Regions from separate parts of the Delftia sp. WSY_10 genome, predicted to be linked through region 1. Evidence: riboswitches for the same ligand, from Rfam matches in the RefSeq annotation. Region 1 holds a riboswitch; the other holds the start of a gene.
What was found. Region 1 has a riboswitch for cobalamin ahead of ACF8ML_RS12840 (TonB-dependent receptor domain-containing protein). Riboswitches for the same ligand answer to the same signal wherever they lie in the genome.

Region 1 (4,355 bases):
GTCCACGCCCACGATGCGCTCACAGGCCTCCAGCGCGCACAGCGATTCGGTCAGCGAGGGCAGCAGCGAGACGATGCGCTGCGGCACCCGCTCCAGGCGCACCTGCCGCCCGCGCATGTCTGTGACGGCGTAGGCGGTGGTTGCCCCGCCCGTTCCCGCATCCGCCGCCTTTTGCGCAAAGGCGTTGCCCGTGCCGCCCGCGCAGGCCAGGACGGCGGTCAGCAGCAGGATGCGGGGCAGGCGCGAAAGCAGGCGCACAAGCAGGTGCATGGCGGTCAGGGCAGGGGAGTCCAGCGCACGCTGACGAACACGGTACGGCCTGCGTTCGCATAGCCGCGCGTGGGGGCGTAGTCGCGGTCGGCGATGTTGTTGACGCGGGCCAGCAGCGTCCATTGCCTTGTCAGCTGGCGCTGGGCGTAGAGGTTGACCACGCCGTAGCCGCCCAGCTTGAAGGTGTTGGCCTCGTCGGCATAGCGGCCGCTGTACAGCTGCGCTTCGCCGCCCAGCGTCCAGCCGGCCGCCTGGGTGTCGGCGTTGAGCTTGAGCATGCGCTTGGAGCGGTAGGGCAGCAGCTTGCCGGTCTCCAGGTTCTCGGGGTTCATGAAGTCCAGCGAGGCGCCCAGATTGGCGCTGCCCAGGCGCGTGCTGCCCGACAGCGTCAGGCCGGTGATTTCCACGCTCTGCCAGTTGCGGTAGCAGTTGCAGGGAACGGCGCTGTTCCAGTCGTAGGTGATCAGGTTCTTGAACCTGTTGCGGTAGACCACGGCCGAGAGGCGGTTGGCACCGGCCGCATAGTGCAGGCCCGTTTCCACGTTGGTGCTGCTTTCGGGCTTGAGGTCGGCCGCTGCCTGGCCCGTGAAGCGTTCGTACAGCGTGGGAGTTCTGAAGGCCGTGCCGGCCGATGCCACCCAGCGCCAGCGCTCGTCGATCTGCAGGCCGTAGCCCAGACCGCCCGTGGTCTTGTTCTGCTGGTCGCGCACCTGGTCGTGGCGCAGGTTGGCGTCGAACTGGTGGCGGCCCTCGGTCAGGCGCCAGCCGGCCGACAGGGAGTTCTGCACGCGCCGGCTGTCGGTGTTCTGCGTCCAGGCGTATTGGGTGTCCAGCTTGTCCTCGCGGCGCTCCAGGTCGATGTTGAAACGGTGCTGGCCCAGCGTGAACAGGTTCTGCAGCAGGTAGTTGGTGGAGCTGCCGTCGGCGCGTTCGGGCGACTGGGTGTGGCGGTCGCTTTGGCTGTCGGTATGGGAGATCTGGACCACGCTTTTGTACATAGCGTTCCAGCCGGCCTGCCAGCGCAGGCTGCCGGTGGTGTTCTTGACCACGTCGTAGTCGTCGAACGGCGGCGGGCTCTGGTCGTAGTGGGTGCGCAGGCGGCTGTGCAGCAGGCTGGCGTCGATCTGGTGGATGCCCGTTTTGTAGCCCGCGTTCAGGCCCAGCGAGGTGTTGCTGTAGCCATCCTTGTCCGGGTTGGGCGAGAAGGTGTTGCCGGGGTAGACGTCGAAGCCGTCGCTGCGCTCGTCCGCCAGGTTCAGGCCATAGGTGAAGCCGTTGGCTCCGCCCTGAAATCCCGTGGCGAGTTTGCTGGTGCCCTGGTTGCCTATGCCGGCCTCGGCATAGGCGCGGGTCTGGCCGTCCGCCCGCTTGGTGAAGATCTGGATCACGCCGCCCATGGCGTCTGAGCCATAGATGGCGGCGGCCGGGCCGCGCAGGACTTCGATGCGCTCGATCTGCGCCAGCGGCAGGGTGGACCAGACCGCGCCGCCCTGCAGCTCCTGCGAGCTGTAGCGCACGCCGTCGATGAACACGGCAGTGTGCTGGTTGCTGGTGCCACGCAGGTAGACCGAAGTGACCTGGCCCGGCCCGCCGTTGCGGTTGATCTGCACGCCCGGCACCTGCACCAGCAGGTCGGCCACGCCCGTGGCGCCGCTGTGGGCAATGGTCTCGGCGTCGATCACGGTCATGTCGGCCGTGACGGTGCGCAGGGGCTGCTCGCTGCGCGAGGCGGTGACGACCACCGTATCGAGCTGGGAGGTCTGTGCCCGCTGCGCCTGTTGCGCCTGTTGTGCCTGTGCTTGGGCCTGGCAGGCCAGCAGCGAGGCCGCAGCCAGGGCAGACAACGTGCGCAGTACGGGGAACGCCGAGGGCGAGCGAAGAGCGGCGCCAGGGGCGCGCGCGAGGGCGAGGGTGTGCATGGATGCGAGCCAGTTGCGCGCCAGCGACCCCGCCGGCACGGAAACCACAAAGACCGGCTGCGCTGCATGCGCGGCCGGCCGCCTGTTGGCCGGTATCCAGACTGGTGACGCACTCGCCAAGGCCTTCCCGGGCTGTACGCCCAGTGGCACGGGTTTGGCGGGGGCCGGTGCCATGCACGCGGCGTTTCACTCACTGTTGCGGGGGCAGTACATGCGGGCGGCTTTATCTGGCCGCCCCATGTTTCCCGTTTAACCGCAGCCCCTGGGGCTGCTGGCACCAACGGCGGCGATTGTACGGCGGGGCGTTCAGTGCCGATGTAAAGCTTGCTTGACATGCCCGCGGGTGGCATCGCACAATGTCAAGCATCCTTTACACATTGCGAGAGACTTCCATGAATCAAACAACGGTCACCAACCGCCGCTACCAGAAGGAGCTGGGATTTGCGCTGCTGCTCTACATGGCGCTGTTGGTGGGAGCGCTTTTGCTCAGCGCCGACATGCAGGCCGGGGCCCTGCGCACGGCCCTGCTGCTCAGCCCCATGCTGGCGTTTGCGCTGGCCGTGCGGGCCATCGTGCGCCTGGTGCGGGATACCGACGAGTTCCTGCGCAAGTCCATGCTGGAGCAACTGGCGATTGCGGCGGCGGGCACGGCCGGCATCACCTTCACCTACGGATTCCTGGAAATGGCAGGTTTTCCCAAGCTCAGCATGTTCATGGTGTGGCCCTTGATGGGTGCGCTCTGGGTGGCTGCCTCGGTGGCCCACTGGCTGCGCAGCCGATGAGCCGCGCTGCAGAGGCGGCCCGGCGATGAAAAACACCATCCGTGAACTGCGCGCCGAGCGCGGCTGGAGCCAGGCTGCGCTGGCGGACCTGCTGGGCGTGTCGCGCCAGACCGTCAATGCCATAGAGACGGGCCGCTACGACCCCAGCCTGCCGCTGGCATTCGCCATTGCCCGGGTGTTCGAGACCCGGATCGAGGCGATCTTCCAGGAGGGTTGAGCGCAGCGCTCAGGCCACGATCATGACCAGCAGCACCAGGCCCAGCAGGGCCAGGTAGGCCTTGGCATGCAGGGCATCGGGAATGCGGCCGATCAGCGGCGCCGCCAGCCTGATGCCGGTCCACGATCCGGCCGTCAGCAGCGCAAAGGCCTGCAGGTCCACATAACCCACATGCCAGGGGCCCAGCCCCGCGCCCCGCGATGCCAGCATGTAGGCAGCGGTGCCCGCCACGGCCATGGGCAGGGACAGCGGGCTGGCCATGGCCGTGGCGGCCGCCATGCTGGCGCCGCGCCGGCGCATCAGCGGCACGGTCATCACGCTGCCGCCCACACCCAGGAAGGCCGCGATCGCACCAATGGCCAGGCCCGCCGTGGCCGCTGCCCGCCGGCCCATGGGCTGCATGCCGGCGGTGGTGCCGTGCACGAAGCCTGGGCGCAGCAGCGCGTCGGCGATGGTCAGGGCCAGGTAGGCGATGAAGGCCCAGCGCACCCATTCCCCGCTGATCCAGGTGGCGGCCGCCGCGCCCGCCACGGCGCCGGCCGCGATGAAGCCAGCCAGTGGCCGTACCTGATCCCAGGGCAGGGCGCCCGCGCGGTGCTGGCGCAGCGTGGCCATGGAGGCGCCAAAAATCATCACGCAGGTGGAGGTGGCCACGGCAATGTGCATGGCAGCCTGGCCAACGGCGGAGTCCGCGCCGTGGATGGAGGTCAGCAGCGCATAAAGCAGCGGAACGGCCACGAAGCCGCCGCCAAAGCCGAAGAGCACGGTGGTCACGCCGGCAAGCACACCGAAAGCCAGCAGCAGGAGAGGGAACACAGACAGTCCTTTGGAAAAACGAGCAAGGACTGAACCTTAGGATGCCGCGGTTTGGCCTGCTTTCGCGGATAGGTCAATAATCCTCGAATTCCTGCCAAAGCCTGTTGGCTGTTTTCCGGACATCCCCATGCTCAACATCCCGCTGCATTCCGTGGACGCCGTGGCGCGCGATGTGCTGGCCATCGGCACCGATTACACGCCTGGCACGCTGCTGCCCACGCACAGCCACCGGCGTGCGCAGTTTCTCTACGGGATGAGCGGGCTGATGGAGGTGGAAACCGACGACGGTGCCTGGACCATCCCGCCCTACAGCGGCGTGTGGATTCCGGCCAGCAAGCCGCACAGCGTGCG
Region 2 (4,355 bases), on a different contig from region 1:
CTCCATCGTGCTGGACTCGGCCGACTATGTGCGCATTGCCCGGCCCGCGCTGCACAGCCTGAGCGGGGATGGCGCCGATTGACCCGGGGGCCGGGCGGTGCCCACAATCGCAGCAACGCCCGCACATCCTCTCCTGACCATGACCACCCCTGCCAGGCAGTTCCCCGACCGGCCCGATGCGGCCGGCTTTGTGCGTGCGGCGCTGGCTGCCGCACTGGCCCAGGTGCAGTCGCATATGGATGCCGTGGACGCCGGCAGCGGCGAGGCCGAACGCATCCACCAGCTGCGCGTGGCCCTGCGGCGCCTGCGCACCCTGCTGCGCGAATGCGCAGGGCTGGCGCCCGGCATGCGCGCCGAATGGGATGCCCCGCTGGCACTGGCCTTTGCGCGCCTGGGCACGCTGCGCGATGCCGGCACCCTGGCCGACGTGGTGCGGCCGCTGCTGCAGGACGCCGATGCGCCCTTGTGCGATTGGGCCGTGCCGGATGCCGGGCAGGCCGACGCGGACGCGGCCGCTGCGGTGCGCGAGCCGCAGTTCCTGCAAACGCTGGCCGAGATCCATGCGCTGGCGCAGGCGCCTGCAGGCAAGCGGCAGCCCGGCCTGGTCAGCCTGTCCGCCGCAGGCACGCGCAAGTACCTGGCACGGCGGCTGGCGCGCCTGCACCGCCAGGTGCTGCGCGACGGCCGGCGGTTCGACCGCCTGCCGCTGGCGCAGCAGCACCGCGTGCGCAAGCGGCTCAAGCGCCTGCGCTACCTGGCGGACTTTGCGCGGGAATTCGCGCCCGGAATGTGGCCCGGCAAAAAGGGCCGGCGCTTTGCCGAGGCGCTGGTGCCCGCCCAGGACGCGCTGGGCCTGCACAACGACATGGCCGTGGCGGCCGCGCTTTTTCGTGACCAGGCCGGCACGGATCCGCGCGCCTGGTTTGCCGCCGGCTACCTGCAGGCCCGCCTGGCCACCAGCGCGCGCAGCAGCCGCCGCGCGCTGCGTGCGCTGGCCCGCGTGCCGGGCTTCTGGGCCTAGACCGCATCAGCGATAATCCGCCGCTGGCGCACCGCCGCAGCCCCTGGGCCGTGGCGGTGCGCTGTTGCTGAAGGTGCCCCATGCCGCTTGCCGGCCAGGGGTTCAACGGGAAGCAGGTGCGCGATGCCATCGAGGTGGCCGCTCGCAATGCCTGCGCTGCCCCCGCAACGGTCAGCGGAATACAACTCCCCACGCTGGCGCGCCACCCACCGGTTGCGCGCCGCAAGCCACTGTGTCTGGACGGACATGGGAAGGCGGGGATGCCTGCTGCAGCGCGCCCACCCTGCGCGCCGCAGCGTTCCGCAAGCCCGGATACCGGCCTTCTGCATTGCTTTCGGACGCCGCGGGAGTGCGCCTGTCCGGTCCGGCCCCAGCCTGCGCTGGCGTGGCCGGCTCCGGCGTGCGCGCCGTGCGGCGTGGTTCAGACGATAGGCCCCACGGGTGACTGGGGCAGTTGGATTCAACGCATGCGCTTCGCTTCCTCGGCCGCCGATTCCTCCGGCCTTCTCTCTGTTCTCCCTCTTGTCTCCAGCCTGCGGCCCGTAGCGGCCGCCGTCCTGCTGGCCAGCTGCGCTGCAGCGGCCGGCGCCGCGCAGGAGCCGGCTTCCGGGCGATCCACGGACTCCGCCGACGATGCGCTGGACGCCGTCTTCGTGACCGCCACGGCGCGGCCCGAGGCGCGCAGCCGCATCGCGGGCACCACGCAGACCATCGACCGCGAGGCCATAGAGCGCTCCAGCGCGCGCTCGGTCACCGACCTGCTGGCCGAGAACGCCGTGGGCTTTCTCAGCGAATGGACGGCGGCCCAGACCTCGATGAACCTGCGCGGCGCCTCCACCGACGGCCAGGGGCGCGACTTCCGCAGCCAGGTGCTGGTGCTGGTCAACGGCCGGCGCGCGGGCACGGCCAACCTGTCCAAGCTCAGCCCCTCGGATGTGGAGCGCATCGAGATCGTGCGCGGCCCGTCCTCGGTGATCTACGGCAGCCAGGCCATGGGCGGGGTGGTCAACATCATCATGAAGACGGGAGCGACAGCGCCCGGCACGCGCGCCCAGGTCCAGGCCGGCTCGTGGGACCTGTGGCGCACCGATGCGCAGACGGCCGGCGCCAATGACCGCTTCGACTGGTACTTCGGCGTGAGCGCAGGCGGGCGCGGCGACTACGAGTCGGGCGACGGCGGCATGCGCATGGAGAACACGGGCTGGAAGCGGCGCGGCGCCAGCGGCGCCCTGGGCTGGCAGCTGCACGAGCTGCACCGCGTGGAGCTGCAGCTGCGCACGGACGGCATCTACAACGCGGGCTTTCGCGGATCGGGCGCCAACATCTACAGCCGCGACAACCGCAGCAACCGCTCGCTGGACCTGACCTACGAGGGCGCACTGCCCGGCCAGCGCCTGAGCTGGACGACCCACCTCTACAGCCTGGTCGATACCGATGAGTTCAACTGGGCATCGCCCGTGATCCGCTCGGGCAACAGCGCCGTGCCCGGCACGGCGCGCGACTACAACCACCGCCAGCTGGACGCCACGGGCCTGCGCTTTCAGCCGCGCCTGCGTGTCAGCCAGACCAATGACCTGCTGATGGGCTTCGACTGGGAGCGCAGCAAGCTGCGCTCCGACCGCCTGCGCGTGGCCATGCCGGGCGGCCCGGCGGGCCAGGTTGCGCCCTACGACAACAACCAGACCGAGCAGGTGCACGCGCTGTACGTCGAGGACGCGCAGACCCTGTTCGACGACCGCCTGACCCTGCGCGCCGGCCTGCGCAAGACCTGGGGCACGACACGCTTCGACGAGACGCCCAACCTGGCCCTGGCCCAGGCCAGCACGCGCGACTACGACAACCACACCTGGTCGGCCGGCGCCACCTGGAAGGCCACGGACCGGCTCACGCTGCGCGCTGCGGCCTCCACGGGCTTTCGCGCGCCCACGGCCACGGAGCTGGCTTCGGACTTCACGGCCGTCGGCGGTGGCCGCACCTTCGGCAACCCCAACCTCAAGCCCGAGACCAGCCGCCAGATCGAGGTCGGCGCCGCGCTGCAGCAGCCCGGCTGGCGCGTGGATGCGGCCCTGTTCCAGAACACCATCAGCGACCGCATCATCACCGTCTCGCGCGGGGCCACGACCAATACCTCGGACTACGCCAACAACGCGGCCGACATCGTGGCGCGCGGCCTGGAAATGCAGGCCGACATGGACCTGGCGCGGGCGCTGAACCTGACGGGCCACCAGCTCAAGGCCTGGGCTGGCGGCTACTACCACTTCAGCATGCGGGACAAGGGATCGCCAGCGTCGGCCAATACCGACAAGGTGCAGCGCATGTACCGCTACGAGGCCTCGGCCGGCGTGCGCTACGGGCGCGGCAGCGGGCGCCTGCAGGGCGACTGGAGCCTGCAGCTGTCCACGCTGCTGCGCGGTCCCATGTGGTACGATACGGAAGAGGCGCTGCTCATCCCGCAGGGCGAGCCCCGCAGCACCTTCATCCACCGCAAGGGCGCCTTCACCATCTGGAACCTGCGTGCCGACTACCGCGTGTCGCCGGGCGTCAAGCTGTTCGCGGCCGTGAACAACCTGTTCGACCTGAACCGCCACCCCATCTTCATCGCGCTGGACCGTGCGCCCTGCATCGCCAACCCGGCGTACCAGAACGGCGGCTGCGGAACGTCGATGGCCGGGCGCGAACTCATGGTCGGCCTGCAGGCAGAGTTTTGATGAAGCACCCCCTGAGTCGCTTCGCGCCTTCCCCCGTGTGCACGGCGCCCTCTCTCGCTACGCGGGAGGGGGACGACACCCTCGGGGCGGGGCGGCGCGGCCGGCATAGGCCCTTCCTCGGTGTCCCTCGCTTTGGACTGCGCCGGTTTCATAGGTCATGTACGGCGCCTTGCGTCATGGAACACTGAGATGAAGGCTGTCTGCACACCACGCCGCCAGTTGCTGCGCCAGGGCGCGGCGGCGGCCCTGGGCTGCGGCCTGCCCGCGGCCTGGGCCGACACCGTCGCTGCAGGCGGTCCGGTGGTGCTGCAGGATGCGCTGGGCCGGCGCGTGGAGATTGCCGCGCCGCCGCAGCGCATCGTCTCCATCTTTGCCTCCAACACCGAGCTGGTGGCCGCGCTGGGCCTGCTGGACCGCGTGGTGGGCGTGGAGGATTTCACGCGCTTTCCACCGGGCGTGGAGCGCATTCCCAAGGTGGGCGGGCGGCTGGGGTTTTCGGTGGACGCCGTGGTGGCGCGCCAGCCGGACCTGGTCATCGTCACGCCCGCGCGCCAGGCAGCGCACCAGCTGGTCGATCCCATGGAGCGCATCGGCGTGCCGGTGATGGTGCTGCTCAGCCGCTCGCT

Region 2: it holds a riboswitch for cobalamin, as region 1 does, so the genes downstream of both, ACF8ML_RS04590 (TonB-dependent receptor) here and ACF8ML_RS12840 (TonB-dependent receptor domain-containing protein) in region 1, are expected to answer to the same signal.

What each region holds. Positions count from the first base shown of each region.
Region 1 covers NZ_JBICKY010000029.1:35,098-39,452, forward strand. Annotated here, with positions in the region: gene ACF8ML_RS12835 (ABC transporter substrate-binding protein) at 1-270, opposite strand, end outside; gene ACF8ML_RS12840 (TonB-dependent receptor domain-containing protein) at 276-2,189, opposite strand; cobalamin riboswitch at 2,259-2,486, opposite strand; gene ACF8ML_RS12845 (hypothetical protein) at 2,582-2,971, shown strand; gene ACF8ML_RS12850 (helix-turn-helix transcriptional regulator) at 2,997-3,188, shown strand; gene ACF8ML_RS12855 (sulfite exporter TauE/SafE family protein) at 3,198-4,004, opposite strand; gene ACF8ML_RS12860 (AraC family transcriptional regulator) at 4,132-4,355, shown strand, end outside.
Region 2 covers NZ_JBICKY010000012.1:550,658-555,012, reverse strand. Annotated here, with positions in the region: gene ACF8ML_RS04600 (YbaK/prolyl-tRNA synthetase associated domain-containing protein) at 1-82, shown strand, start outside; gene ACF8ML_RS04595 (CHAD domain-containing protein) at 140-1,021, shown strand; cobalamin riboswitch at 1,076-1,360, shown strand; gene ACF8ML_RS04590 (TonB-dependent receptor) at 1,489-3,729, shown strand; gene ACF8ML_RS04585 (ABC transporter substrate-binding protein) at 3,919-4,355, shown strand, end outside.